DNA from 3 places in the Streptomyces sp. NPDC090045 genome. Region 3 is predicted to be linked to each of the others. Evidence: predicted binding sites of a transcription regulator. Region 3 holds the regulator's gene; each other region holds the start of a gene.
What was found. Region 3 encodes HrcA, which represses chaperone genes, less so after heat shock. Its sites were predicted from a motif close to TTNGCACTCNGNNNNNCNGAGTGCNAA; they were not measured.
Positions count from the first base shown of each region.

Region 1: the regulator HrcA is predicted to act here: its motif matches at 1,922-1,948, upstream of groES (co-chaperone GroES).
Region 2: the regulator HrcA is predicted to act here: its motif matches at 1,854-1,880, upstream of groL (chaperonin GroEL).

Region 1 covers NZ_JBIVFA010000002.1:341,121-350,703, forward strand. The annotation lists gene ACIPYQ_RS06595 (sensor histidine kinase) at 1-527, opposite strand, end outside; gene ACIPYQ_RS06600 (response regulator transcription factor) at 520-1,203, opposite strand; gene ACIPYQ_RS06605 (hypothetical protein) at 1,373-1,834, opposite strand; gene groES (co-chaperone GroES) at 2,092-2,400, shown strand; gene groL (chaperonin GroEL) at 2,513-4,141, shown strand; gene ACIPYQ_RS06620 (ester cyclase) at 4,215-4,910, opposite strand; gene ACIPYQ_RS06625 (SDR family oxidoreductase) at 5,021-5,794, opposite strand; gene ACIPYQ_RS06630 (MOSC domain-containing protein) at 5,826-6,512, opposite strand; gene ACIPYQ_RS06635 (LysR family transcriptional regulator) at 6,605-7,504, shown strand; gene ACIPYQ_RS06640 (WhiB family transcriptional regulator) at 7,697-8,023, opposite strand; gene ACIPYQ_RS06645 (response regulator transcription factor) at 8,414-9,025, shown strand; gene ACIPYQ_RS06650 (sigma-70 family RNA polymerase sigma factor) at 9,374-9,583, shown strand, end outside.
Region 2 covers NZ_JBIVFA010000005.1:344,062-353,644, reverse strand. The annotation lists gene thrC (threonine synthase) at 1-725, shown strand, start outside; gene ACIPYQ_RS17015 (MoaD/ThiS family protein) at 763-1,041, shown strand; gene ACIPYQ_RS17010 (cold-shock protein) at 1,465-1,671, shown strand; gene groL (chaperonin GroEL) at 2,009-3,631, shown strand; gene ACIPYQ_RS17000 (hypothetical protein) at 3,787-4,383, shown strand; gene ACIPYQ_RS16995 (hypothetical protein) at 4,411-4,947, shown strand; gene ACIPYQ_RS16990 (phosphoribosylanthranilate isomerase) at 4,987-5,586, shown strand; gene ACIPYQ_RS16985 (SDR family oxidoreductase) at 5,672-6,415, shown strand; gene ACIPYQ_RS16980 (serine/threonine-protein kinase) at 6,434-8,053, opposite strand; gene ACIPYQ_RS16975 (protease inhibitor I9 family protein) at 8,157-8,498, opposite strand; gene ACIPYQ_RS16970 (S8 family serine peptidase) at 8,875-9,583, shown strand, end outside.
Region 3 covers NZ_JBIVFA010000001.1:458,236-467,818, reverse strand. The annotation lists gene ACIPYQ_RS02095 (ribonuclease Z) at 1-899, opposite strand, end outside; gene ACIPYQ_RS02090 (histidine triad nucleotide-binding protein) at 903-1,262, opposite strand; gene ACIPYQ_RS02085 (16S rRNA (uracil(1498)-N(3))-methyltransferase) at 1,467-2,210, opposite strand; gene ACIPYQ_RS02080 (nitronate monooxygenase) at 2,207-3,298, opposite strand; gene dnaJ (molecular chaperone DnaJ) at 3,455-4,594, opposite strand; gene hrcA (heat-inducible transcriptional repressor HrcA) at 4,595-5,611, opposite strand; gene ACIPYQ_RS02065 (MBL fold metallo-hydrolase) at 5,760-6,485, shown strand; gene ACIPYQ_RS02060 (DUF3097 domain-containing protein) at 6,514-7,317, shown strand; gene ACIPYQ_RS02055 (Uma2 family endonuclease) at 7,319-7,873, opposite strand; gene hemW (radical SAM family heme chaperone HemW) at 7,974-9,206, opposite strand; gene ACIPYQ_RS02045 (AMP-binding protein) at 9,394-9,583, opposite strand, start outside.

The DNA.
Region 1 (9,583 bases), on a different contig from region 3:
AGGGCCGCCGCGAAGCCGATCAGCGGGGGCGCGCCCGCGAGCAGCCCGATCTCGACGGCCCGGGTCGCGTCGTCGACGTCGCCGAGCACGGTCATCGCGTACACGGTGTGCGCCCCCGGCGCCTCGACCACGACGACCGCGCGCCGTTCCGCGCCGGGGTGCGCGGGCGGCAGGACCGCCGACCGGGAGTCCTCCCCGGGCCCGGGGCGCGGCGCGCCGTCGAGCTCGTGGAGGTCCGGGCCGTGCCTCGGGTCGCCGCTGGTGGCGACGGTCCGGCCGGCCGCGTCCCGTACGAGGACCAGGTCCACCCCGCTCTCGGGCGCGGGCAGCCGTCCGCCGGGCGGCAGGGTCCGGCCGTCGAGCTGGGCGGCGACCTTGCGGGCGGCGAGCTCGGTGCGGCCGGTGGTGTTGTCGAGGAGGTTGGCGCGCAGCAGGGCGTGCAGCCACAGCCCGCCGGCGGCGAGGACGGCGGTCATCGCGAGGGCGGCGGCCGCGGCGGTGCGGGCGCGGACGGTGGTTCTAGCCACCGTCGGGGGCCATCCGGTAGCCGGTGCCGTGGACGGTGCGGATCGAGCGGCGGCCGAAGGGCGCGTCGATCTTCTTGCGCAGCGAGGAGACGTACACCTCGACGATGTTCGGGTCGATGCCGTGCGGGGTGTCCCAGACCTCGTCGAGGATGTCCTGCTTGGCGACGGCCCGGCCGGGCTGCTCCATCAGGCAGGCGAGCACGCCGAGTTCGCGGGCGGTGAGCTCGATGTCCCGGCCGCCGCGGCGGCAGCGGCGGCCCTGCGGGTCCAGGACGAGGTCGCCGGCCTGGAGGAGGCAGCTGCGGTCGGGGGCGCCGGCGCGGCGGGCCAGCGCCCGGATCCTGGCGGCAAGCACCACGAAGGAGAACGGCTTGGTGAGGTAGTCGTCGGCGCCGCAGTCCAGCCCCTCGGCCTCGTCGTACTCGCCGTCCCGGGCGGTGAGCATCAGGACCGGGGTGGTGTCGCCGTGGGCGCGCAGGCGGGCGCAGATCTCGTAGCCGCTCAGGCCGGGGAGCATCAGGTCGAGCAGGACGACGTCGTACGGGCCGCCCGCGAGGGCGAGGTCAAGGCCGCGGTGGCCGTCGTGCGCGACCTCGACCAGGTGTCCGTCGGCGGACAGGCCGCGCCGCAGGGACTCGGCGAGGCCCTCTTCGTCTTCGACCACGAGGATGCGCACGGAGCAAGCGTCACATATCGCCCTTTCCCTCCCGGGTGGGGGTGCCGTGTCCCTGCGGGCGCGGTCCGGCTGTGTGGCCCGGGTTGCGCGCTCGTCCTGCGGGGACCCTCCGGGTGTCCCCGCTCCACGGTCCGACCGAACACCGCCGAGCCCCCGCAGGGGAGAGGCGTCAGACCGCCGAGCGCCCCGCAGGGGACCGGCGCCGGGTCAGGGTGTCGCGGGTGGCTGCCGTCAGGGCCCAGGCCGGGAAGGCGAAGGCGGTCAGGCCCAGGCCCATGGGTGCCAGGGAGGTCAGGATGCTCATCTGTACGGCCCGGTCGGCATCGGGCCCGCTGACGCGGGCGGCCACCGGCGCCTGCGGCCGCTCGTCGAAGACGCCGTCGATCCGGATCCCCGTCAGGGTGAACGATCCGTCGGCGGCGGTGAACGACCCCCGGCACGTCATCGTGCGGTCTCCGTCGGAATCCGGCTCACCCCACACGCACCGTTCCGCGCCGAACCTGCCGTCCACCCCCGTCAGCTGGGTGATGAGCCGTGGCAGGGCTGCGTGGAACATCCAGATCCCGACGGCGAGCCCGACGGCGATCGGCACGGCGTGCACCCACCGCACCCCTGAGTTTGTCCTGGTCATGCGGTGGAGAGTAGTGATTCCGAACGTTCGTGCGCCCTGGTTTTCGCGGTTCCGGGCCCCGTCCGCGCAACGCCCGGCCGTCGGGAATTGGCACTCCGCTTGACCGAGTGCTAATCGCCGGAATAGTCTCGCACCTGGCACTCGCCCCTGGTGAGTGCCAACACAGCGACAGGCAGATCCGGCACCCGCGACGACGGATCGACCTGGTCGCCACCTCAGACAGTTAACCCCGGATCTCCGAAGGGGGAGGTCGGATCGTGACGACCGCCAGCTCCAAGGTTGCCATCAAGCCGCTTGAGGACCGCATTGTGGTCCAGCCGCTCGACGCCGAGCAGACCACGGCCTCCGGCCTGGTCATCCCGGACACCGCGAAGGAGAAGCCCCAGGAGGGCGTCGTCCTCGCGGTGGGCCCGGGTCGCTTCGAGGACGGCCAGCGTCTCCCGCTGGACGTCACCGTCGGCGACATCGTGCTCTACAGCAAGTACGGCGGCACCGAAGTGAAGTACAGCGGCGAGGAGTACCTCGTCCTCTCGGCTCGCGACGTGCTCGCGATCGTCGAGAAGTAATTCTCTTCATCAGTACTGCTTTGAGTTGCGCCCCTGGTCACCCCGCTGATTGCCGGGCGGCGAGGGGCGCAGCTCGTTAAACCCGAGTTTTCGAGAGGGCTGAACCGCTCCCATGGCGAAGATCCTGAAGTTCGACGAGGACGCCCGTCGCGCCCTCGAGCGCGGCGTCAACAAGCTTGCCGACACGGTCAAGGTGACGATCGGCCCCAAGGGCCGCAACGTCGTCATCGACAAGAAGTTCGGCGCCCCCACCATCACCAACGACGGTGTCACCATCGCCCGCGAGGTCGAGCTGGACGACCCGTACGAGAACCTGGGCGCGCAGCTCGTGAAGGAGGTGGCGACCAAGACCAACGACATCGCGGGTGACGGCACCACCACCGCCACCGTGCTGGCCCAGGCGCTGGTCCGCGAGGGGCTGCGCAACGTCGCCGCGGGTGCGTCCCCGGCCGCCCTGAAGAAGGGCATCGACGCCGCGGTCAAGGCCGTGTCCGAGGAGCTCCTCGCGACCGCCCGCCCGATCGAGGACAAGTCCGACATCGCCGCCGTGGCCGCGCTCTCCGCGCAGGACCAGCAGGTCGGCGAGCTCATCGCCGAGGCGATGGACAAGGTCGGCAAGGACGGTGTCATCACCGTCGAGGAGTCCAACACCTTCGGCCTGGAGCTGGAGTTCACCGAGGGCATGGCCTTCGACAAGGGCTACCTCTCGCCGTACATGGTCTCCGACCAGGAGCGTATGGAGGCCGTCCTCGACGACCCGTACATCCTGATCAACCAGGGCAAGATCTCCTCGATCCAGGACCTCCTGCCGCTGCTGGAGAAGGTCATCCAGGCCGGCGGCTCCCGCCCGCTGCTGATCATCGCCGAGGACGTCGAGGGCGAGGCCCTCTCCACCCTCGTCGTCAACAAGATCCGCGGCACCTTCAACGCGGTCGCCGTCAAGGCCCCCGGCTTCGGTGACCGCCGCAAGGCGATGCTGCAGGACATGGCCACCCTCACCGGTGCCACCGTCATCGCCGAGGAGGTCGGCCTCAAGCTCGACCAGGCCGGTCTGGACGTACTGGGCTCCGCCCGCCGCGTGACCATCTCCAAGGACGACACCACCATCGTCGACGGTGGCGGCAGCCACGAAGAGGTCCTCGGCCGCGTCAACCAGATCAAGGCCGAGATCGAGTCCACCGACTCGGACTGGGACCGCGAGAAGCTGCAGGAGCGCCTGGCGAAGCTCGCCGGCGGCGTCTGCGTCATCAAGGTCGGCGCCGCCACCGAGGTGGAGCTCAAGGAGAAGAAGCACCGTCTCGAGGACGCCATCTCGGCGACCCGCGCCGCGGTCGAGGAGGGCATCGTCTCCGGCGGTGGCTCCGCGCTCGTCCACGCCGTCAAGGTCCTCGAGGGCAACCTCGGCCTGTCGGGCGACGAGGCCACCGGTGTCGCGGTCGTGCGCCGCGCCGCCGTCGAGCCGCTGCGCTGGATCGCCGAGAACGCCGGTCTCGAGGGTTACGTCATCACCTCGAAGGTCGCCGAGCTCGACAAGGGCCAGGGCTTCAACGCCGCCACCGGCGAGTACGGCGACCTGGTCAAGGCCGGCGTCATCGACCCGGTGAAGGTCACCCGTTCCGCGCTGGAGAACGCCGCCTCCATCGCCTCCCTGCTGCTCACGACCGAGACCCTGGTCGTCGAGAAGCCGGCGGAGGACGAGGGCGACGCCGGTCACGGCCACGGTCACGGCCACAGCCACTGATCGCGCACCACGCAGAGAAGGCCCCGTTCCGCAGCCGCGGAACGGGGCCTTCCCCGTGGTTCGGACCCGGGCCTCAGGATCCGTAGGGCAATCCGGAGCCGCCCATCTGGCGCTGCAGCGCTCCGGGGTTGTAGTGCCACCAGCCCTCGACGATCTCTCCGTCCAGGCACCGGAAGGTGGTGCTCCCGGACATCTCGTACGTCTTCCCGGTCGGTGCGACTCCCATGAACGTCCCCTTGTGGGTGCCGCGCCAGTTCCACACCGTCGTGACCATGTCTCCCTCGGCCAGCTGGGCCGTCGGCTCGAAGGTCATGTCGAAGCCGGCGCGCCAGGTCTCCATGTCCGACCGCATGGCGTCGCGTCCGATGACGGTGGGTTCCTCCTTGCTGACGTCGTGGTCGATGTAGTTCACCGCGAAGCACTCGTCCAGGACGCTCATGTCGCCCTTCATGGCGGCTTCCTGGAACACCCGGTCGACGAGCTGCTTGTTGAGGTGCTCGTCGCGGACCACATCGAGGTTCATGAACTTCGGCATGCCTTCGCAGAGGGCCACCATCTCCTGGAACATCCGGTCCGTCTCCGGGAGCTGAGAGTTCTTCATGGCCTCCTCGTACGAGGCGAATTCCACCATGTCCACGTAGTGGTTCCGGGCCTCGCGGTCCTGGCCGATCATCGTGTGCGTGGCGGTGCGCCTGCCGCTGCTCTGCTCCGCCCAGCGGTCGATGAGCGCGTTCATCTCATCGAACCGCCTGGTCTCATAATCGATCACTTGTACGAATGTCATCGCGTCGCCTCCCGCTGGAGATGGGACATGTCCAGTTTAGGGAGGGTTCACCCGTTTGGCGGCTCGGTGGCGGGCTTACCGGCGGGTCACGAGCGCTACTGCGGCCCGTACTTGCGGCCCGTACGCGAGGACACCCCGCCCAGCAGCCCGCGCGGCGTCAGCTTCACCACGCCCATCAGCGCCTTGTACCGCGGGTCCGGGATCGACACCGTCTTCCCCCGCGCCAGGTCGGCCAGGGCCGCCGCCACCAGCTTGTCGGCGTCCAGCCACATCCAGCCGGGGATGTTGTCCGTGCCCATGCCGGCCCGCTGGTGGAACTCCGTACGGACGAAGCCGGGGCACAGCGCCATCAGCCGCACCCCGGACCCCGCCAGGTCCCGCGCCGCGCCCTGGGTGAACTGCACGACCCAGGCCTTGCTCGCCCCGTACGTGCCGCGCGGCACGAAGGCGGCCACCGAGGCCACGTTGATCACGCCGCCGCGGCCGCGCGAGCGCATCGACTCCGTGGCCGCCGAGGTCAGCCGCAGGACCGCCTCGATGTGCACCTTCAGCATGGTCAGCTCGTCGGCCATGGAGACCTCGAGGTAGCGGCCCTTGTTGCCGAAGCCGGCGTTGTTGACCAGCAGGTCCACCGGGTGCGTACGGTCGTCGAGGCGCTGCTCCACCGCCGCGATCCCCGCCTCGGTGGAGAGGTCGGCGGCCAGCACCTCGGCCTCGATCCCGTGCCGGTCGTGCAGCTCGGTGGCCTGCTCGCCCAGCCGCTTGGTGTCGCGCGCCACCAGCACCAGGTTGTGCCCCTGGGCGGCGAGCCGCCGGGCGAATGCGGCGCCGATGCCCGCAGTGGATCCCGTAATCAACGCAGTCGTCATAGGCGCAACCTAGCCGCCCCGGCTGACGGAGCTACCGCGCCCCGGCGCCGGCCCCGTGGTTCTCCAGGTACCGGCGCACCCGCTCGTGGGCCTCGGGTTCCATCGCCGCACCCGCCGCCAGGGTGCGCGGCAGCAGTGCGCGCTCGGTGGTGAAGGCGCGGAACCACAGCTCCACCGTCACCTCGTGGTCCGGCCGGTGGATGATCTCGACGGGATCGCCGGGGGAGACCGAGCCCTCCCGGATCACCCGCAGGTACGCGCCCGGCCGGACCACCTGGGTGAACCGCTTGACCCAGCCGGTCTCGCCCATGACCCCCTGGAAGGTCCGGCAGGGGATGCGGGCCGAGGCCACTTCGAGTTCGAGCTCCGCGCCGACCCGCCAGCGGTCGCCCAGCCGCGCGGTGTTCAGGTCGATGCCGGAGGTGGTGAAGTTCTCCCCGAAGATCCCGCCGGGCAGCTCGCGGCCCAGCTCGCCCTCCCACCAGTCCAGGTCCTCGCGCGCGTACGCGTAGACGGCCTGGTGGTCGCCGCCGTGGTGGCGCCGGTCGCAGACGGCGTCCCCCTCCAGGCCGCTGCCGAGGCCGGTCGCCTTCGGGCCGGGGGTGCGGACGCGGACCGGCCCGGGGGCGGGGCGCTTGCCGATGCCCGTCACCCCGCCCTCGGCGTCGGTGTAGTCGGCGGCCGTGGCGCGGCCGAGGTTCACGGAGATCAGTCGCATGGTGCCCATGGGGAACACGCTAGCCGCGAGCGGACCCCAAAGCGTCCCGGAGACATTCGCGCAGCAGTCAAAGCAGGCCTTATGCTCGAAGGGTGATCGAGGCACGTCATCTCCGCGTTCTGCGCGCCGTCGCCGGGACCGGTTCCTTCTCCGCCGCCGCCCGCGAACTCGGCTGCACCCAGCCCGCCGTCTCCCAGCAGATGAAGGCGCTGGAGCAGTCGGCCGGCACGCCGCTGCTCATCCGCACCGGGCGCGAGATGCGGCTGACCCAGGCCGGTGAGGCCCTGGTGCGGCACGCCGCCGGAATCCTGGCCGGGCTGACCGCCGCCGAGGAGGAGGTCGCGGCCATCGCCGGGCTGCGCGCCGGCCGGGTCCGGCTCGTGTCCTTCCCCAGCGGCAGCTCCACGCTGGTGCCGACCGCGCTCGCGGCGATGCGCGCCGAGCACCCGGGCACCCGGATCTCGCTGGTCGAGGCGGAGCCGCCGCGCTCGGTGGAGATGCTGCGCGAGGGCGACTGCGACCTGGCGCTGGCCTTCCGCTACGGCGGGGCCGCCGGCTCCGCCGGGGAGTGGGAGGACCTCGTGGTGCGGCCGCTGCTGACGGACCGGCTCGTCGGGCTGGTCCCGGAGGGGCACCGGCTGGCCGGGGCGGAGCGCGTGGGCATGGCGGAGCTGGCCGACGAGCCCTGGATCGCGGGCTGTCCGCGCTGCCGCCGCCACCTGGTGGAGGTGTGCGAGGGCGTGGGCTTCACCCCGCGCATCGACTTCGCCACCGACGACTACCCGGCGGTGGTCGGCCTGGTCGGTGCGGGGCTGGGCGTGGCGGTGCTGCCGGAGCTCGCGGTGGAGTCCGTACGGGCCAAGGGCGTGAGCACGGTCGTCGTGGAGCCGGCCGTCGAGCGGGAGGTCGTGGCCCTGACCCTGCCCGACCTGGCCCGGGTGCCGGCGGTGGCCGCGACCCTGGCCGAGCTGGAGCGGGCCGCCACGCGCTGACGGCCCGCGCCGACGGGCCGTACGCACCCGTCGGCGGAACGCATGCACCCGTCGGCGGGTCGCGCAACCGGCCGTACGCACACACTCCACCGGGTGCGTACGGCCGAACGCGTGAATTCCGGGCCCGGCGGCGACACGCCCGGGTGTGCAGGTGAATCGAAGAAACGTTCCTGCGGACGTTTCGGCGGACGCTCAGTCCGGAGCGATCGGACCGATCGCACTCGACGCGGGGATCAGGCGGTGCCGGGCGCGGCCCATCAGTTCCTCACGTTCGTCCTCGGTCAGACCTCCCCACACTCCGTAGGGCTCGCGGACGGCGAGTGCGTGCGCGGCACATTCCGCGCGGACCGGGCATCGCATGCAGACCTCTTTAGCCGAGGCCTCGCGCGCGCTCCTGGCCGCGCCCCGCTCGCCTTCCGGGTGGAAGAAGAGGGAGCTGTCGACCCCGCGGCAGGCAGCCAGCAGCTGCCAGTCCCAGAGGTCGGCGTTCGGGCCGGGGAGGCGGGAGAAATCTGCCATTGGTAGTCCTCGTTGGTGCCGGTACTGAGGCGGATACGGTCGATGTCTCCAAGGGTCTCCACACCTACTGTCGGAGTAGATGTAAATATGACTCATTGGGAATCTAGCCTCAGACACGTGCCAAACGGAAGGAAAGCCGCCAAATAGGGCATAGCTCCAGATGGAGGACAGGTGGCTTGTGGCGTCGACGCCGTGATCGCTTCCTCACGTAGAGTGCCGAAGGTGTCCGTCCGACCCGTAACTCTTTCGAGTGACCATCGTTGAGAGTGCGAAGGCGGTTGAACCAATAAGTTCTCGGACAGGTGTCCGGGGGCATCGACCGCACAGGTGACGATACGTACCAGCCTGGAGGCTCAAGGTGACGCGCATCAGCAGCTGCGGAGGGCGGTCATGACATCCGTCCTCGTCTGCGACGACTCCCCGCTTGCCCGAGAGGCGCTCCGTCGCGCGGTTGCCACCGTGCCCGGCGTCGAGCGTGTGACGACGGCTGCCAACGGCGAGGAAGTCCTCCGCCGCTGGGGTGCCGACCGCTCCGACCTGATTCTGATGGATGTACGGATGCCGGGGCTCGGCGGCGTGGAGACGGTCCGCCGACTGCTCTCGGCCGACCCCGGTGCCCGCATCATCATGCTGACGGTCGCCGAGGACCTGGACGGCGTGGCCCTCGCGGTCGCCGCCGGCGCCCGCGGGTACCTGCACAAGGACGCCTCGCGCGCCGAACTGCGGGCCACGGTCACCCAGGCCCTCGCCGACCCGACCTGGCGACTGGCCCCGCGCCGGCTCCGCTCGGCCGAGATGGGCGCCGCGCCCACGCTCACCGCGCGCGAGATCCAGGTGCTGGAGGGCATGAGCCACGGCCGGTCCAACGCGGAGATCGGGCGCGAGCTCTTCCTCTCCGAGGACACGGTCAAGACGCACGCCCGCAGGCTGTTCAAGAAGCTCGGCGCCTCGGACCGGGCGCACGCCGTGGCACTCGGATTCCGCTGGGGTCTGGTCCGCTGACCCGCGGGTCGTGGCCGGGCCCGGCCCGGTCCGCCGCGGACCGCGGATCGTCGAGAGCGGTCCCGTCCGCCACGGGCGGACGGGGCGGCGCGCCGCCCTCGTTTTCGGTGTAGCCCTGTCCCGCCGTACCCGGTGCGCACCCGGGGGTTGGCGGGGCACAATCCGGGGGACGTCTCGCTTCGTGCGCGATGCCGCATCCTTGAGGGTGTGGAGTCTCTCGGAGACTATTCGGCCGAGCGGGAGGGGAGGGCGCAGATGACGAGCTCAGGCGCACCCGCTCATAACGCTTCGATGCACAACAAGGGCCACGGTGCCGCGGATGCTCCGGCGCCAAGGCACCATGGATTGATGCGCGACGACGAGGCCCTGGGGTCCCCCGCGGCCACAGGCCCCACCGGCGCCGCCAAAGGCGGCAGTGCCGGGGGTGTCAGCGCGCTCGTACGCAGGGCGGTCGAGGGTGACGAGCAGGCCACGCACGACCTGCTGGCCTTCGTGCACCCCCTCGCGATCCGCTACTGCCGCACGCGACTGTCGCGGCTCCCGGGTGACGCTCGTCAC
Region 2 (9,583 bases), on a different contig from region 3:
ACGGCGGCGACCTGGTCGGCATCGAGGGCAACTACGACGACGTCAACCGCTTCTGCTCCGAGCTCATCGGCGACCCGCTGGGCGAGGGCTGGGGCTTCGTCAACGTCAACCTGCGCCCGTACTACGGAGAGGGCTCCAAGACCCTCGCGTACGAGATCTGCGAGCAGCTCGGCTGGCAGCTGCCCGACCAGCTCGTGATCCCGATCGCGTCCGGCTCGCAGCTGACGAAGATCGACAAGGGTCTGCAGGAGCTGATCAAGCTCGGCCTCGTCGAGGACAAGCCGTACAAGATCTTCGGTGCCCAGGCCGAGGGCTGCTCCCCGGTGTCGACCGCCTTCAAGGCCGGTCACGACGTGGTCCGCCCGCAGAAGCCGAACACCATCGCCAAGTCCCTCGCGATCGGCAACCCGGCGGACGGCCCGTACGTCCTGGACATCGCCCGCCGCACCGGCGGCTTCGTCGAGGACGTGAACGACGAGCAGGTCGTCGAGGCCATCAAGATCCTCGCGCAGACCGAGGGCATCTTCGCCGAGACCGCGGGCGGCGTGACCGTCGGCGTGACGAAGAAGCTGATCGAGAACGGGCAGCTCGACCCGACGCTGACCACCGTCGTCCTCAACACCGGCGACGGCCTCAAGACCCTGGAGGCGGTGGCCGCGGAGAGCGGGCAGACCGCCACCATCCGCCCGAGCCTGGACGCGTTCCGCGCCGCCGGCCTGGCCTGACCACCTCCCCCTGCTCTACCGGAAAGGCAGTAGCGCCATGAGCGTCAACGTCCGCATCCCCACCATCCTGCGCACCTACACCGGCGGCCAGGCCGAGGTGCCCGCCGAGGGCGCGACCCTCGCCGAGGTCATCCAGTCCCTGGAGGCGAGCCACCCGGGCATCGCCGCGCGCGTCCTGGACGACCAGGGCAAGCTGCGCCGTTTCGTGAACGTCTACGTCAACGACGACGACGTGCGCTTCGAGGGCGGGCTGGAGGCGAAGACGCCGGACGGCGCCGGCGTCTCGATCATCCCGGCCGTCGCGGGCGGTTGCTGACCCTCTCGGCCCTCTCGGCCTCTTTGTCACCTGATAGGTGACACGCGCAAACCGAAATTGCCCCCTCCGCTAAAAGCGGAGGGGGCAATTCTGCTTGATTGGGCGCGGTAGAGTTGGGGAAGTCCCCTCCGCCGGACTTGCCCGCTGCATATGAACGGGTCGCGTGAGGGTCGACATCGGGTCAACATGCAAGTGCGGTATGGGGCTTTGGCGAGATATGTCGGGCCCGAGTTGCCCTGGAGTATGGCAAATTTTCACTCTATTTCAATGTTTTCCTGTGTCCAGAATTCTCGTCGGATTGACCTGTTGCAGACAGCACTCGCGCAGATACATTCAGCCTCGGTCGACGCGTTCCGACGCAAGTTCTGACCCGGGAACGCGAAGTGCGTTCCCGCGCAAGGGCCAGTAATAGGGGAGTTAGGCATGGCTCAGGGCACCGTCAAGTGGTTCAACGCGGAGAAGGGCTACGGCTTCATCGCGGTCGACGGTGGTGCGGATGTGTTCGTCCACTACAGCGCCATCCAGATGGACGGATACCGCACCCTTGAAGAGGGTCAGCGGGTCGAGTTCGAGATCTCGCAGGGCCAGAAGGGTCCGCAGGCGGACATGGTCAAGCTCGCGCTCGGCTAGTCCTGGAGCGATCGACCACCGACGCACAGTGTTCAACGAAGACCTGCACGACCACACGAGGGGCCCACATCCTGGACACGGGATGCGGGCCCCTCGTGTGTGTACCCGGGCTGTGCCCGGTAGTGGCGGGGCGTTCTCCCGACTCGCTTGCACTCGAGGGGGTCGAGTGCTAATCATTGGCGTTAGCACTCTCCCGGTGAGAGTGCTACTGAACGAGGACCGGGTCGGTGAGGCCCGCAGGGTCCGGCGGGAAGGAACCGCCGGGCACTCAGGCCGTCCGTCGCGGGCGCGGGCGCGGTCCGGAGCAATCCACCGCTGTCCGGGAGGACCACTTCAGATGGCCAAGATCATTGCGTTCAACGAGGAGGCCCGGCGCGGTCTCGAGCGAGGCATGAACCAGCTCGCCGACGCCGTCAAGGTCACCCTTGGCCCCAAGGGTCGCAACGTCGTCCTTGAGAAGAAGTGGGGCGCCCCCACGATCACCAACGATGGTGTCTCCATCGCCAAGGAGATCGAGCTCGAGGACCCGTACGAGAAGATCGGCGCCGAGCTGGTCAAGGAAGTCGCCAAGAAGACGGACGACGTCGCGGGCGACGGTACGACCACCGCCACCGTGCTGGCCCAGGCGCTCGTCCGCGAGGGCCTGCGCAACGTGGCCGCCGGTGCCAACCCGATGGCCCTCAAGCGTGGTATCGAGAAGGCCGTCGAGGCCGTCTCCGCCGCCCTGCTCGCCCAGGCCAAGGATGTCGAGACCAAGGAGCAGATCGCTTCCACGGCCTCCATCTCCGCCGCCGACACCCAGATCGGCGAGCTCATCGCCGAGGCCATGGACAAGGTCGGCAAGGAAGGCGTCATCACCGTCGAGGAGTCGCAGACCTTCGGTCTGGAGCTCGAGCTCACCGAGGGCATGCGCTTCGACAAGGGCTACATCTCGGCGTACTTCGCCACCGACATGGAGCGCATGGAGTCGTCCCTCGACGACCCGTACATCCTGATCGTCAACTCCAAGATCGGCTCGGTCAAGGACCTGCTGCCGCTCCTGGAGAAGGTCATGCAGTCCGGCAAGCCGCTGCTGATCATCGCCGAGGACGTCGAGGGCGAGGCGCTCTCCACCCTCGTCGTCAACAAGATCCGTGGCACCTTCAAGTCCGTCGCCGTCAAGGCCCCGGGCTTCGGTGACCGCCGCAAGGCCATGCTCGGTGACATCGCCATCCTCACGGGCGGCACGGTCATCTCCGAGGAGGTCGGCCTCAAGCTGGAGAACGCCGGTCTCGACCTGCTCGGCCGCGCCCGCAAGGTCGTCATCACCAAGGACGAGACCACCATCGTCGACGGTGCCGGTGACAGCGACCAGGTCGCCGGTCGCGTGAACCAGATCCGCGCCGAGATCGAGAACTCCGACTCGGACTACGACCGCGAGAAGCTCCAGGAGCGCCTCGCGAAGCTGGCCGGCGGCGTGGCCGTCATCAAGGCCGGTGCCGCGACCGAGGTCGAGCTCAAGGAGCGCAAGCACCGCATCGAGGACGCCGTTCGCAACGCGAAGGCGGCCGTCGAGGAGGGCATCGTCGCCGGTGGCGGCGTGGCCCTGCTGCAGGCCTCCGCGGTCTTCGAGAAGCTGGAGCTCGAGGGTGACGAGGCGACCGGCGCCAACGCCGTGAAGCTCGCCCTGGAGGCCCCGCTGAAGCAGATCGCCGTCAACGGTGGTCTCGAGGGTGGCGTCGTCGTCGAGAAGGTGCGCAACCTTCCGATCGGTCACGGCCTGAACGCCGCGACCGGCGAGTACGTCGACATGATCGCCGAGGGCATCATCGACCCGGCGAAGGTCACGCGCTCTGCCCTGCAGAACGCCGCGTCCATCGCCGCGCTGTTCCTCACCACCGAGGCCGTCATCGCCGACAAGCCCGAGAAGGCCGGCGCCGGCGCCCCGGGCGGCATGCCGGGCGGCGACATGGACTTCTGATCGACCCCTGGCTCCGGCCACCGGTTGATCGGCTGTTCTCGAACGAGGGCGGCACCCCCCACGGGGGGTGCCGCCCTCGGGCGTTCTCCCGGCCACCACCGGGCGGCGGGTAAAACCGCTGGCCGGGGTGGGGGTGGGCGTGTGAGCGTACGGCCATGGGCAACTCCGTCGCGTACCCCGTTCACCGCACCACCGATCCCGTCGAGGCGTATGCCAAGGCGCGGGTGCTGTGCGGGCTGCTGGCCCGGCGGTACCAGGAGGTGCGGGTGGGGGCCGAGCTGGGCACGGTGGCGGACGTGCGGCGGATGGCGGCGCTGCTGCCGGACGCGGGCTACGACTACACCGAGATGCGCACGCATCCGGAGACGGGCGAGTTCCTCTATTACGAGGGGGACGTGCGGACGGCGACCGACGCGGAGCTGGAGGCGGCGGTCCCCCTCGACTTCGTCTCCACGGAACTGCCGGCCGCGGTGGCCGAGGAGGAGTTCGTCCGCGCGGTGGGCGCCGGCCCCGCGTCCATCGGCTGGGAGGGCTGCTGGCCCGACGAGCCCGAGCTGGGCTCGTACGGCTCGCCCAAGTACGACGGGGTGCAGCTGGTTCTCAACAGTGACGAGTGCGAGTGGTCCCGGAAGGTCAGCGGGGTCCACACCGTCTACGTCCACGTCACCAAGTTCGGCGATCTGGGCCGCGCCGAGCGGCTCGCCGCCGCGATCGGCGGCAGCGTGCTGGGCGAGCCGGAGTCGGGTCTGTAGGCGATGGGGAGTTCGAGGGCCTACCCCGTGTTCCGGACCGACGACCTCGCCGAGGCGTACCGGCGGGCCCGCCTGCTGTGCGCGCGGATGAGGCCGCTCGATGCGGAGATGTGGCTGTGCGCGCAGGCGGAGACCGTGGAGGAGGCCCGGGGGCTGGCGGTGCTCCTTCCGGCGGGCCTGTTCCAGCCGTCGTACGACTGGGACCGGGACGTCTGGTTCGTGGGCACCGAACTGCCCCGCGACGACCGGGAGCTGGCGGCCGAACTGCCGCTGACCGTCGACGCGTACGCGGCTCCGGGCCCCGTCGAGGAGGCCTTCCTGCGTGCGCTGGGCGGTGGGGCGGCCACGATGCTCTGGTACGGAGCCTGGCCGTTCGTCCCCGAGACCCCGTCCGGATCGCAGGACCCGACGAACCAGCGGGTGGAACTCCACGTCAACGAGGAGCATCCCGACGGCCGGCACACGGTCTACGTGCACTTCGGGTACGCCGACGAGGTGGGCGCGGCCCATCTCGCGGCCGGGATCGGCGGGTCGGTGCTGGGTCCCGTGCAGGTGGGCCGCTGACGCGGCCCGGGGCGGCCCGGGTCGGCATAGGCTGGGCGCATGGCTGATCTCTTCGTCAAGATCTGCGGGCTCAAGACCGCGCCGGACGTCGATGCCGCGGTGGCGGCCGGGGCCGATGCCGTGGGCTTCGTCTTCGCGCCAGGCAGCCCGCGCACCGTCGACGCCGCCACCGCGCGGGAGCTCGCCGCGCGGGTGCCGGACTCGGTGCTCACCGTCGGGGTGTTCCGGGGGCAGACGGTCGAGGAGGTGCGCCGGTTCGCCGAGGAGAGCGGCGTACGGGGAGTGCAGCTGCACGGCGAGGAGGGTCCCGAGGACTTCGCGGCGCTGCGCGCCGAGGGCCGGACGCTGTTGCGGGCCACCGCCGAGCACGTGAAGCGCTGCGGCGAGTACGGAGAGGACCTGCTCCTGCTCGACGCCCCCGACCCGGGCTCCGGCAAGCCGTGGAACTGGGGCTCCGCGGACTTCGCCGCACCCGAGGGGCGGTGGCTGCTGGCCGGCGGGCTGAACCCGGGCAACGTGCGGGAGGCGGTCGAGGTGACCGGGGCCTGGGGGGTGGACGTGTCCAGCGGGGTGGAGCGCGAACGCGGGGTGAAGTCGCCGGAGTTGATCCGCGCCTTCATCGAGGCCGCACGCGGCTAGCCCGGGCTTCAAGTTTCTGTAGTGCTCGTTACAGACATCGTGTTACCGTATTTCTGTAGTGATCATTACGGAATTGGGGGGACCCATGGGCAACAAGAACGCGCTGGTCACGGGCGGCAGCAGGGGAATCGGCCGGGCCATCGCCGAGCGGCTCGCCGCCGACGGGGCCACCGTCGTGCTGACGTACGCGAACGACGAAGCGGCGGCCCGCGAGACCGTGGAGCGGATCACCAAGGACGGCGGCCGGGCCCACGCGCTCCACGCGGAGCTCGGGCACCACGGCGACGCCGCCGCGCTCTGGGCGGCGTACGACGCGCTGGGGCTCGACGGGGTCGACATCATCGTCAACAACGCCGGCATTGGCATGCCTGTTCCGCTCGGCCAGGTCGCCGAGGAGGACTTCGACCGGGTCTTCGCCGTGAACGTACGGGCGCCGTTCTTCGTGGTGCAGGAGGCCCTCGGGCGGCTGCGCGACGGGGGCCGGGTCATCAACATCTCCAGCGGCGCCGCCCGGATCGCGATGCCCGAGATCCTCGCCTACGGGGCGACCAAGGGCGCGCTCGACACCCTCACGCTCAACCTGGCGAAGGCCCTCGGCCCCCGCGGGATCACCGTGAACTCCGTCGCACCCGGCATCGTCGACACCGACGTCAACGCCGGCTGGCTGCGCGGCAACGCCGAGGCCGAGGCGCACGCCGCCTCGCTCGCCGCGCTCGGCCGGGTCGGCCGCCCCGAGGACATCGCCGACATCGTCGGATTCCTGGCTTCCGAGGACGCGCGGTGGGTGACGGGGCGGGTGGTCGACGCGACGGGCGGCGCGGGGCTCTGAGCCGACGGGGGCCGATCGTCAGGTGGCGGGCATCGCCTGTCGCCAGACGGTCAAGTCCCCGGAAATCCACTGGGGCATCCCCGCCACGTCCGCGGTCGACTTGTGCACGAGCACGAGCAGCCCGACGTCCCCCGCCTTGTTCCTGATGCAGAACTGGCTGCCGCCCGCCGCCCCGGCCAGTGTCCAGCTCCGGTCGGTCGTGAGCGCCAGCGTGGAACGGCACGAGTCGAGGGACCCCTGCGTCCCGCCGTACAGCATGATGATCGTGGCGGTGTCGCTCTCCAGGCTGCAGATGCTCCTCTTGCAGCTCATGCGTATCTCTCCGCTGCGGTCCTGGCGTACGAGCGGTTCCCCCAGGGTGATCGAGGTCTGCTCGTCGTTCAGCCGCATCTGGGGGTACGGGTTCGCCTTGGGCGGCTGGGACGCGCTCGGGCTGGGCGTGGTGGCCGAGCCGGCCGAGCCTGCTGACCCGGCGGAGCCGGCTGACCCGGCCGCGCCCGAGGCCGACACCGCCGGGCCCGGGGACTTGGCCGCGGACGCCTCCCTTTCGAACATCCGCTTCGCGGATTCCTTGACCGTCCAGGCCAGGCCGCCCAGCACGAGCGCTCCCACCGTCACCGCCACGGTGACGCCCGCGACGGCACGCCGGCGGCCCTTGCGCCGCTCCTCCGGCGTCCGCGGCTTGGGCCCCCAGACCATCGGCGTCTCGTGCCCCGTGACGGGCTGCGGGGCCGGATCCGGGACCTTCACCTCCGGCCCCAGCACCTCCCGCCAGACGGCCGGGCTGCCGCCGCTCGTGTCGTCGGCGTCCTCGCCCAGCTGCTGCCGGCACCACTCCACGATCTCCGTCGGGGTGGCCCGCTCCTCCGGGTCGGAGGCCAGGCACCGGGCGAGCAGCGGCTGCAGCTGCTCCGGCAGCCGGGACAGGTCTGGCTCGGAGTGGACGATCCGGAACAGCACGGTCATGGACGGACCGGTGCCGTACAGCGGCTCGCCCAGTGCCGCGTACGCCACCGTCTGCCCCAGCGCGAAGACGTCGGTGGCGGGTGTGGTCTCGCCCGCCATCGCCTGCTCGGGCGCCATGTACTGGGGCGTGCCGATGGTGCTGCCCGTGGCCGTGGGCGCGGTGGTGTCGGACGCCGTCGAGATGCCGAAGTCGATGACCCGGGGCCCGTCGGCGGCCAGCAGCACGTTCGACGGCTTGAGGTCCCGGTGCACGACGCCCTCGGCGTGGATGGCCTGCAGGGCCTCGGCGATGCCCGCCACCAGCCACAGGAGCGCGGGCACCGGCAGCGGTCCGCGCCGGGCGACGGCCTCCGACAGGGAGGGCCCGGGTACGTACAGGGTGGCCAGCCACGGCGGGACCGCGTCCGCGTCGGCGTCGATGACCTCGGCGGTGTACGCCCCCCGGACGCGCCGGGCCGCCACCACCTCGCGGCGGAACCGCCGCCGGAACTGGGGGTCTTCGGCCAGCTCCGGCCGGACCACCTTGATCGCCACCGGTCGGCCGCCCGGGGTGTGCGAGAGGTAGACCCGGCCCATGCCGCCCGCACCGAGCCGGGCCGCGAGACGGTATCCGGCGACGGTCCGCGGATCCTCCGCGTGCAGCGGCTCGAACACCTCGGTCGCGCTGTTCATCGGCCTCCCCGATCCCCCCGAACCCCCCGATCAACCGATGAGTTGATCCGCATCACTTTAAGCAACGCGTAAGGGCGGTGCGTGGCCGGGGAGTCCGCGGACGTCAGTTGCCGGGGCCGAACGAGGACGCGCCGCCGTCCTTCTCCACCGACTCCACGATCGGGGTCGCCCGCAGGTCCTCGACCTGCTCGGCGGAGAGGCGGGCGGCGAAGCCGTTCAGCGTCTTGCGATAGACGTGGAGCGGGGTGATCCCGTACGCGTCCGCGACGGCGGCCGGTTCGACGCCGGGGTGCACGGTGACGATGTACGTGGCGTGGTCGGCGGGAGCGGAGTGCCTTACGGGTACGGACTCGGCGGCGGTGGCTGCGGACACGGGCAGGGCGACGGTGACGGCGGCCAGGACGGCGACGGCCACGGGCAGGGCTCGGCTCAGTCGGTTGCGCATGGGTGGAGGGCATCACGCGCTGCGGTGCAGGTCAACGAGGTCCTGGGGTGAGGCGGGGGCACGGGTGGGCGCACCGGCCGTGCGCTCCCCGGTGTGGGGGCGGGCCGCACGGGTGATCTTGCCCGGCGGGCCGTTGGCCGTGCGGGGCCCGTGTGCTGAAGCACGGCCGTGACGGCGCAGCGGGACAACCCTTTCTGCACGGGGTGCAACCGCCCCGCCCGGGGCGCGGGCGCACAACGGGCAATCAGGTGAGCCGGTGGTTCAAGTCGGCCAGAGGTGGCACCGATGGAGCTGAGTGCCGCCCCCGCAGGAGCACCTGGTGCCGTGAGGGCGGCTCACCCATGTTTGCCTTCGACCCCGTCAGGGAGCTCCTTCCATGCGCCTGCTCGCTCGTCTGGCCGCCGCGACCCTCCTCGCCGTGACCCCGGTCGCGGCCGGTACCGCCTCCGCCGCGGCCCCGGAGCCGGAACCGGCTCCGCTGGTCAAAGCAGCCAACCCGGTGCCCGGCAAGTACATCGTGACCCTGGAGAAGGGGCAGGACGCGGCGAAGATCGCGAAGAAGCTGGGCCTGAAGCCGTCCTTCGTCTACACGTCGGCGATGACCGGCTTCGCGGTGCCGCTGACCTCGCTGGAGCTGACGCTCGTCCGCAACAGCCTGGGGGTGAAGTCGGTCGAGGAGGACGCCTCGGTCCAGTCCGTGCCGATGCCGTCCTCCCTGCAGGGGATGCGGGCTCCGTCGGACTCGTGGGGCCAGGACCGCATCGACCAGCGGAACCTGCCGCTCGACAACAACTTCACCACTGATGGCAGCGGCGCCGGGGTGACCGCGTACATCCTGGACACCGGTATCGACTACGAGCACACCGAGTTCGGCGGCCGAGCCACCTTCGGCTTCGACGCGATCGGCGATGGCCAAAACGGCGCGGACTGCAACGGCCACGGCACGCACGTCGCCGGCACGGTCGCGGGCAAGACGTACGGGGTCGCGAGCAAGGCGAACCTGGTCAGCGTCCGCGTCCTCGGCTGTGACGGTACGGGCACGTACTCGGGGATGATCGCGGGCTTCGACTGGGTCGCGAAGAACG
Region 3 (9,583 bases):
CGCTTGGGCAGCGGAACGCGCACCAGGTCCTCCGCCACCGTCAGCTCGCCCTCGAAACCCGCCGCCCGCGCCTGCCGCTCGAACTCGGACGGGTCCGTGTACCGCTGCGAGAAGTGCGTCAGCACGAGGTGCCGGACGCCCGCGTCCCGCGCCGCCCGCGCCGCCTGGCCGGCCGTGAGGTGCCCGTGGTCGGTGGCCAGCCGCTCGTCCTCGTCGAGGAAGGTCGACTCGATCACGAGCATGTCGCAGCCCTCGGCGAGCGCGTACACCCCGTCGCAGAGCCGGGTGTCCATGACGAAGGCGAACCGCTGCCCGCGCCGGGGCTCGCTGACCTCCTCCAGCGTGACCTCGCCGAGCCGCCCGTCGCGCTGGATCCGGCCCACGTCCGGCCCCTTGACGCCGTGCCGCGCGAGCAGCTCCGGCACCATGCGGCGCCCGTCGGGCTCGGTGATCCGGTAGCCGAAGGACTCCACCGGGTGCGAGAGCAGCCGGGCCTCCAGGACGTACGTGGCCCCCTGCGCCAGCGTCCCGTCCGCGGCCACCGGTTCCTCGCGCAGCGGGACGGTCTCGCGGTAGGCCGTGGCGTACCGCAGCCGGTCGAAGAACTTCTGCCCGGAGGCCGGGTAGTGCGCGGTGACGGGGTGCGGGACCTGGTCGAGGTTGATCCGCTGGATCACCCCGGCCAGCCCGAGGCTGTGGTCACCGTGGAAGTGGGTGACACAGATCCGGTTGATGTCGTGCGCGGCGACCCCGGCCCGCAGCATCTGCCGCTGCGTGCCCTCGCCGGGGTCGAAGAGGATGCCCTCGCCGTCCCAGCGCAGCAGGTAGCCGTTGTGGTTGCGGTGGCGGGTGGGCACCTGGCTGGCGGTGCCCAGCACCACGAACTCTCGTACGGACACGTGCTATCCGGGGGGCCACTGGAGGCCGCGGCCGCCGATGACGTGCGCGTGCGCGTGGAAGACGGTCTGCCCGGCGCCGGAGCCGGTGTTGAAGACGACGCGGTAGCCGTGCTCGACGATCTTCTCGTCGAGGGCGACCTGGCCGGCCTCGCGCAGTATGTCGGCGGCGACGGCCGGCTCCGCGGCGGCGAGGGAGGCCGCGTCGGGGTAGTGCACCTTGGGGATCACGAGCACGTGCGTGGGCGCCTGCGGGTTGATGTCCCGGAAGGCGACCGTGGTCTCGGTCTCGCGGATCACGGTCGCGGGGATGTGCCCCTCGACGATCTTGCAGAACAGGCAGTCTGCCTGCGGTTCCCCGGCCATTGCTGAGCCTCCCGTGACGTTGATCGGTCCGGGCATCGTATCCAGCCGGGCGCCTGCCGCGGGCGGGCATTTCGGCCGGGCGGAAGCCCGGGGCCCGCCGGGCCGGACGGCCGGCCGGGACCGGGCACGGCCGGACCGGGGGGCGGAGCGGACCGGGAGGCGGAGCGGGCCGCGGACCAGCAGGCCGTCAGGACCGGCGGCCCGTCAGGACCAGCGGCCCGTGCGGGCCAGCAGGACCGCCGTGGCCGCGGTGCCGGCCGTGGAGGTGCGCAGGACGGAGCGGCCCAGGCGGTGGGGGTGGGCCCCCGCCGCGGCGAAGACCGCCAGCTCCTCCGGGGAGACCCCGCCCTCCGGGCCGACCACCAGGACGACGGAACCCGAGGCGGGGAGCGCCGCCGCGGCCAGGGCCTCGGAGGGGGTGTCGCGGTCCTCGTGCAGGACCATCGCCAGGTCGGCTTCGGCCAGCAGCGCCGCGACCTGCTTGGTGGACATGGCCTCGGCCACCTCCGGGAAGCGGACCCGGCGGGACTGCTTGCCCGCCTCCCGGGCGGTGGCCCGCCACTTGGCCAGGGACTTGGCGCCCCGGTCGCCGCGCCACTGCGTGATGCAGCGGGAGGCCTGCCAGGGCACGATCGCGTCCACGCCGGTCTCGGTCATGGTCTCGACGGCCAGCTCGCCGCGGTCGCCCTTGGGCAGGGCCTGGACCACGGTGATGCGGATCTCCGGTTCCGGCTCCAGCCCGGCCGAGGACACCGACACGACGAGGCGGTCCTTGCCCTCCGCGGCCTTCACGACCGCCTCCGCCCAGCCGCCCCGGCCGTCGGTCAGGACCACCGCCTCGCCCGGGTTCAGCCGTTTCACGGACACCGCGTGCCGGCCCTCCGGGCCGTCCAGGACGAACTCCGGCCCCGCGGGGACCTCTTCGACCACGAACACCGGGGCGGTCATGACGCACTCCTCATCTGCATTGCCTTCAACGTGCTCTGTGCCTCGGCCAGTTCGGCCGCCAGCACCTCCACCAGCTCCCCCGCCGGCAGCGCCCGGGCCAGCCGGTGCCCCTGGCCCGCCCACAGGGCCATGCCCTGCGCGTCCCCGGCCGCGGCGGCCGCCCTGCGCAACCCCGAGGTCAGGTGGTGGACCTGCGGGTAGGCGGCCGGGGCGTACGGCCCGTGCTCCCGCATGAACCGGTTCACCAGCCCCCGCGCCGGCCGCCCGGAGAACGCCCGGGTCAGCTCGGTCCGGACGAACAGCGGATCGGTCAGCGCCTTCTTGTGCACGGGGTCCGCCCCCGACTCGGGGCAGGCCAGGAAGGCCGTCCCGAGCTGCGCCGCCTCGGCGCCCGCCGCCAGCAGCGCCGCGATCTGCGAGCCGCGCATGAGGCCGCCCGCCGCGATGATCGGGAGGGCCACGGCCTCCCGCACCTGGGCCACCAGCGCGAGCAGCCCCACGGCCGCCGTGCCGTCGGCCTGGGGGTCGTCGCGGTGGGTGCCCTGGTGGCCGCCCGCCTCGACGCCCTGGACGCACACGGCGTCGGCGCCCGCCTGCTGGGCGGTCCGGGCCTCCTCGACGGAGGTCGCCGTGACGACCGTGTACGTACCGGCCTTGCGCAGGGCGGCGAGGGCCGCGGAGGAGGGACAGCCGAAGGTGAACGAGACGACCGGCACCGGGTCTTCGAGGAGGATGGCGAGCTTGGCGTCGTAGCCGTCGTCGCTGGTGCCGATGATGTCCTCCTCGGCGAGCGAGATCGCGTACCAGCTCGCCTCACCGGCCAGCTGCCCCCGGTACGCCTCCACGGCGGCCGGATCCACGAAACCGGTCTGCGGCAGGAAGAGGTTGACGCCGAAACGGCGCCGGGTGAGGGCCCGCACCTGCTTGATCTCCTGGTACATCCCGTCGGCGGTCTTGTACCCGCCGGCCAGGAAGCCCAGCCCGCCCGCCTCGCACACGGCGGCGACGAGGGGCGGACAGGAGGCGCCGCCCGCCATGGGAGCCTGCACGATCGGGTAGGGGGAGAGACCGTTCGGTGCGGAGGACATGGACTGCATCGTGCCACGTCCCGCGCATGGGGCCGAATCATCGCATTCGCCTGGCATAGTCCGCTTCCGGCCCCGGTCACGGGCCCCCGCCGGACCCATGCGAAGAGCCCGGCAGGGAATCCCCTGGCCGGGCTCTCGGCGGTGTCCGCCGGTCGCTCAGCGACCGTTGAACGCGTCCTTCAGGCGGCTGAACAGCCCCTGCTGACCTGGCGCGAACTGGCCCATCGGCCGCTCCTCGCCGCGCAGCTTCGCCAGCTGGCGCAGCAGGTCCTCCTGCTGGGCGTCCAGCTTGCCCGGGGTGGTGACCTCGACGTGGACGATCAGGTCGCCGCGCCCGCCGCCGCGCAGGTGGGTGACGCCGCGCCCGTGCAGCGGGATCGCCTGCCCGGAGCCGGTGCCGGGCCGGATGTCGATCTCCTCCAGGCCGTCCAGCGTCTCCAGCGGGCACTTGGTGCCCAGTGCGGCCGCCGTCATCGGGATCGTCACCGTGCAGTGCAGGTCGTCCCCGCGCCGCTGGAACGTCGGGTGCGCCAGCTCGTGGATCTCCACGTACAGGTCGCCGGCGGGGCCGCCGCCGGGGCCGACCTCGCCCTCGCCCGCGAGCTGGATCCGGGTGCCGTTCTCGACACCGGCCGGGATCTTGACCGTGAGGCTGCGGCGGGAGCGGACCCGTCCGTCGCCCGCGCACTCGGGGCACGGGGTCGGGACCACGGTACCGAAGCCCTGGCACTGCGGGCAGGGCCGCGAGGTCATGACCTGGCCGAGGAAGGACCGGGTGACCTGCGAGACCTCACCGCGGCCACGGCACATGTCACACGTCTGCGCGGCGGTGCCGGGAGCGGCACCCTCGCCGGAGCAGGTGGTGCACACGACGGCCGTGTCGACCTGGATGTCCTTGGTCGTCCCGAAGGCCGCCTCGTCCAGCTCCAGGTCCAGGCGGATCATGGCGTCCTGGCCGCGCCGGGTCCGCGAGCGCGGGCCGCGCTGCTGACTCTGGCCGAAGAAGGCGTCCATGATGTCGGAGAAGTTGCCGAAGCCACCGGCCCCGAAGCCGCCCGCGCCACCGCCGCCGCCCGAGGAGGACAGCGGGTCGCCGCCGAGGTCGTAGACCTGCTTCTTCTGCGGGTCCGAGAGGACCTCGTAGGCGGCGTTGATCTCCTTGAAACGCTCTTGCGTCTTGGGATCGGGGTTCACATCCGGGTGCAGCTCGCGCGCGAGCCGACGGAATGCCTTCTTGATCTCGTCCTGCGATGCGTCGCGGCGCACGCCGAGAACGGCGTAGTAGTCCGTGGCCACTTACGACTCCGCCAGGATCTGTCCGACGTAACGTGCCACTGCGCGTACCGCTCCCATCGTTCCGGGGTAGTCCATGCGGGTCGGTCCGACCACGCCGAGTTTGGCGACTGCTTCGCCGCCCGAACCGTAACCGACGGAGACGACGGACGTGGAGTTCAGTCCCTCGTAGGCATTCTCATGCCCGATCCGTACGGCCATTCCCGACTCGTTGGCCTCGCCGAGCAGCTTGAGGAGCACGACCTGCTCCTCCAGCGCCTCGAGCACCGGCCTGATCGTCAGGGGAAAATCGTGTCCGAAGCGGGTGAGATTGGCGGTGCCGCCGATCATCAGCCGCTCTTCGGCTTCCTCGACCAGGGTTTCGAGGAGGGTGGAGAGCACGGTGGAGACGGTGCCCCGGTCCTCGGCCTCGAAGGATTCGGGCAGGTCCTGGACGAGCGGGGGCACATCGGTGAAGCGCCGTCCGACGACCCGGCTGTTGAGCCGGGCCCGCAGGTCGGCGAGCGAGGCCTCGCTGAAGGGGCTCGGGCAGTCGACGAGCCGCTGCTCGACCCGCCCGGTGTCCGTGATCAGTACGAGCATCAGGCGCGCGGGAGCCAGCGAGAGCAGCTCCACGTGCCGGACGGTCGAACGGGTCAGGCTCGGGTACTGGACGACCGCGACCTGCCGGGTGAGCTGCGCGAGCAGCCGCACCGTGCGGCCGACGACGTCGTCGAGGTCGACGGCGCCGTCGAGGAAGTTCTGGATGGCCCGGCGCTCGGGCGTCGACAGCGGTTTGACCCCCGCCAGCTTGTCGACGAAGAGGCGGTAGCCCTTGTCGGTGGGGATCCGGCCGGCGCTGGTGTGGGGCTGGGCGATGTAGCCCTCGTCCTCCAGCACGGCCATGTCGTTGCGCACGGTCGCGGGCGAGACGCCGAGCCGGTGCCGCTCGGTGAGCGCCTTGGAGCCGACCGGCTCCTCCGTCCCGACGTAGTCCTGGACGATGGCGCGCAGCACTTCGAGTCTGCGTTCGCTGAGCATCGCGCGCACACCTCCAGCTGTGGTCCGTTGCCGTGTTCTGCCGTGTTGGTTGGCACTCTGATCGTTCGAGTGCCAGAGATCCCCCGCTCAGTGTACGGCCGGGCGGTAAGCCCCTGGCAAGGGAGGCCCGCCAGGGTAGCGTCGCCGCATGGACGTGCGTTGGGAAGAGGAAGGCTGGGAACGGCTGACCGGACGGGCCGGCCGGCGACGGCTGCCGGTGTGGGACTGCACCGTGGGGCTGGTGGTGGGGGACGAGTCGGTGCTCCTGATCGACCCCGGTTCGTGTGTCCGGGAGGGCGCTCAGGTGCGGGCGGAGGCGGAGCGGCTGACGGGCCGGCGCGTGACCCATATCGCATTCACGCACGGCCATTTCGATCATGTCCTGGGCGTCGCGGCCTTCTCCGGGGCCGAGGTGTTCGGGGCGGTCGGACTGGACGCGCTGCTGTCGACGGGCCGCGAGGAGCTGCGCGAGGACGCGGTGCGGCACGGCCTGGCGGAAGCGGAGGCGGCCGAGGCGGTGGACCTGCTGGTGCCGCCGAAGCACCTGGTGTCGGGCGAGTGGACGCTGGAACTGGGCGGGCTGCAGGTGCTGCTGGCCAATGTGGGGCCCGGCCACACCGGACACGACCTGGCCGTCTTCGTGCCGGGCGGGCGCGAGACGGTGTTCTGCGGGGACCTGGTCGAGGAGTCGGGCGAACCGTCGGCGGGTCCGGACGCGGCGCCCCGGCAGTGGCCCGCCGCCCTGGACCGGCTGCTGGCGCTCGGCGGGGACGACGCACTGTACGTGCCGGGTCACGGAGCGGTGGTCACGGCGGCCTTCGTCCGTGCGCAACGCGCCACACTGGCAGCCCGTTTCGGCGTGTCGGAGACATGACGCGGGCGGCTCTCCTACTGTCGGCCGGATGCGCGAGTACTCCCCCGACCTGACCCCGCAGTGGAAGCGCCCCAAGGCAGTGCCGGAGGTGGCGGCCGAGCCCGATCTGGTGGTCGAGGTGGCGGGTACGGACTTCTGCGGCGCGGTGGTGGCCTGCGAGGCGGGCACGGTGACCCTGGAGGACCGCTTCGGCAAGCGGCGGGTGTTCCCGATGGAGCCGCGGGGCTTCCTGCTGGAGGGCGCGGTGGTCACCCTGGTCCGCCCTTCGCGGGCCCCTGCCACGCCCTCCCGTACGGCCTCGGGCTCGATCGCCGTCCCGGGGGCCCGGGCCCGGGTGGCGCGGGCGGGGCGCATCTACGTGGAGGGCCGCCACGACGCGGAACTGGTCGAGAAGGTCTGGGGTGACGACCTGCGCATCGAGGGCGTGGTGGTGGAGTACCTGGAGGGCATCGACGACCTCCCGGCCGTCGTGGCCGACTTCGCCCCGGCCCCGGACGCCCGCCTCGGCATCCTGGTCGACCACCTCGTCCCGGGCTCGAAGGAGTCCCGTATCGCGGCCGCGGTGACCTCGCCGGACGTCCTGATCGTGGGCCACCCGTACATCGACGTCTGGCAGGCGGTGAAGCCGTCCGCCCTGGGCATCCCCGCGTGGCCGGTGGTCCCGCGCGGCCAGGACTGGAAGACGGGCGTCTGCCGGGCCCTGGGCTGGCCGGAGAACACGGGCGCCGCCTGGCAGCACATCCTGTCCCGGGTGACGTCCTACAAGGACCTGGAGCCGACGCTGCTGGGCCGCGTGGAGGAACTGATCGACTTCGTCACGGCACCGGTTTGAGCTACGGCAGGGTGCCGAACTCCGTGGTGTCGAGCGTGACACCGAGGACGTCGAGCGGGACCGGTTCACCGAACTTGCTGGTCCGCTCGGTCCGGTAGTCGGCTTCCTCTCCGGCGCCGAAGGGTTCGGTGAGCACCACGCACTTGGCCTTGAAGGGGTCGATGATCAAATAGGTGGGGATGCCGCCCGCCGCGTAGATGGAGCGCTTCGTCACGTAGTCGCGCAGCTTGCTGGTCTTGGAGACGACCTCGACCACCATCGCCAGAGCCGAAGCGGGCACCAACCGGCCCGACTCGGGCGCTGCCTCGCTCGGCAGGACCACGAGGTCCGGCTGCGGCTCGGACGACTCCGCCGGAATGTCCACGTCCTGCGTCTGGAGCGGGTACCAGCGTCCCACGGGGATCTGCCGCTGGACGAACAGGACGATCAGGTTGTGGACCACGTCGGGCCCCGCCATCATCACGATTTCCCCCCTGAGGAGCTCAACCTTGACCCCCTCGGGAGCCTCGAAGCTCTCGAAGTACTCGGTCATCCGGCGATCGTCCACAGCGGTCATCTCCGTGCCCTCCACTTCTGCCGCCGGGTATGCGACAGAAGGCTACGAACAGGCTAGGCCGCGCCTGCCCTCATTCGCAGCGGTTCACTCCGTGGAGTGATCAGTCGACCAGGTCGCGGACCACCGCGTCGGCCAGGAGCCGCCCGCGCAGGGTCAGGACGGCCCGCCCGGCCTCGTACGGCCCCGCGTCCAGCAGGCCGTCTGCGAGGGCCTTGCGGGAGGCGGCCAGCCCGGCCGGGGCGAGCAGCGACAGCGGGACGCCGTCCACGAGGCGCAGCTCCAGCAGGATCCGCTCCACCCGCCGGTCCTCCTCCGACAGGAGCTCCCGCCCCGCGCCCGGGGAGCGTCCCTCCGCCAGCGCGGCGGCGTACGCTCCCGGGTGCTTCACGTTCCACCACCGGACCCCGCCCACGTGGGAGTGCGCGCCCGGCCCCGCGCCCCACCAGTCGGCGCCGCGCCAGTACAGCTCGTTGTGCAGGCAGCGCCCGGCTTCCGAGGTGGCCCAGTTCGAGACCTCGTACCAGGAGTAGCCGGCCCCGGCCATGACCTCGTCCGCGATCAGGTACCGGTCGGCGTGCACGTCGTCGTCCGTCATCGGGACCTCGCCCCGGCGGATCCGGCGGGCCAGCTGCGTGCCCTCCTCCACGATCAGCGCGTAGGCGCTGATGTGGTCCGGGCCGGCGCCGAGCGCGGCGGCCAGGGAGGCCCGCCAGTCCTCGTCGGACTCCCCCGGGGTGCCGTAGATCAGGTCGAGGTTGACGTGCTCGAAGCCCGCCGCCCGCGCCTCCGCGACGCACGCCTCCGGGCGGCCCGGGGTGTGGGTGCGGTCCAGCACCTTCAGGACGTGCTGCTTCGCGCTCTGCATGCCGAAGGAGATCCGGTTGAAGCCCCCGGCGCGCAGCTCGGCCAGGTACTCCGGGTTCACGGACTCCGGGTTGGCCTCGGTGGTGATCTCCGCGTCCTCGGCCAGGCCGAACTCGTCCCGGATCGCCGCGAGCATCCGTACGAGGTCCCCGGCGGGCAGCAGCGTGGGCGTGCCGCCGCCCACGAACACCGTCCGGACGGCCCGCGGGTCGTCCCCGAGGACCTTCCGCGCGAGGCGGACCTCGTCGATCAGGGTGTCGGCGTAGTTCTCCCGGGAGGCGAGCACGCCTCCGGTGCCCCGCAGCTCGGTGGCCGTGTAGGTGTTGAAGTCGCAGTACCCGCAGCGCGTGGCGCAGTAGGGGACGTGCAGGTAGAACCCGAGCGGCCGCTCCCCCGCGCCCTCCAGGGCATGCGACGGCAGCGAGCCGTCTTCGGGCATGGGTTCACCATCGGGCAGTGCGGAAGGCATACCCCCATCATCCCGCACCCCGCCCATGGTCAGCCCCGCCCGGCACCACTCCAGCCCCGCCGGCGTTTGAGGCGCGGGGTCTGGGGCGGAGCCCCGGGAGGCCGGCCCGCAGGGAGGCACGTCACCGCAGGCCCCCGGGGCGGGAGGCCAAAGGCCCGGCCCCGCCCCGCCGAGCCCGCGGCAGGCGTCACGCCTCGCGCGACCCCTCGTACATCTCCTCGATCAGGTGCTTGAACTCACGCTCGACCACCGGCCGCTTCAGCTTCAGGCTGGGCGTCAGGTCCCCGTGCTCGACGTCGAGGTCACGCGGCAGCAGCCGGAACTTCTTGATCGTCTGCCAGCGCTGGAGGCCCTCGTTCAGGGTCTGTACGTACGTC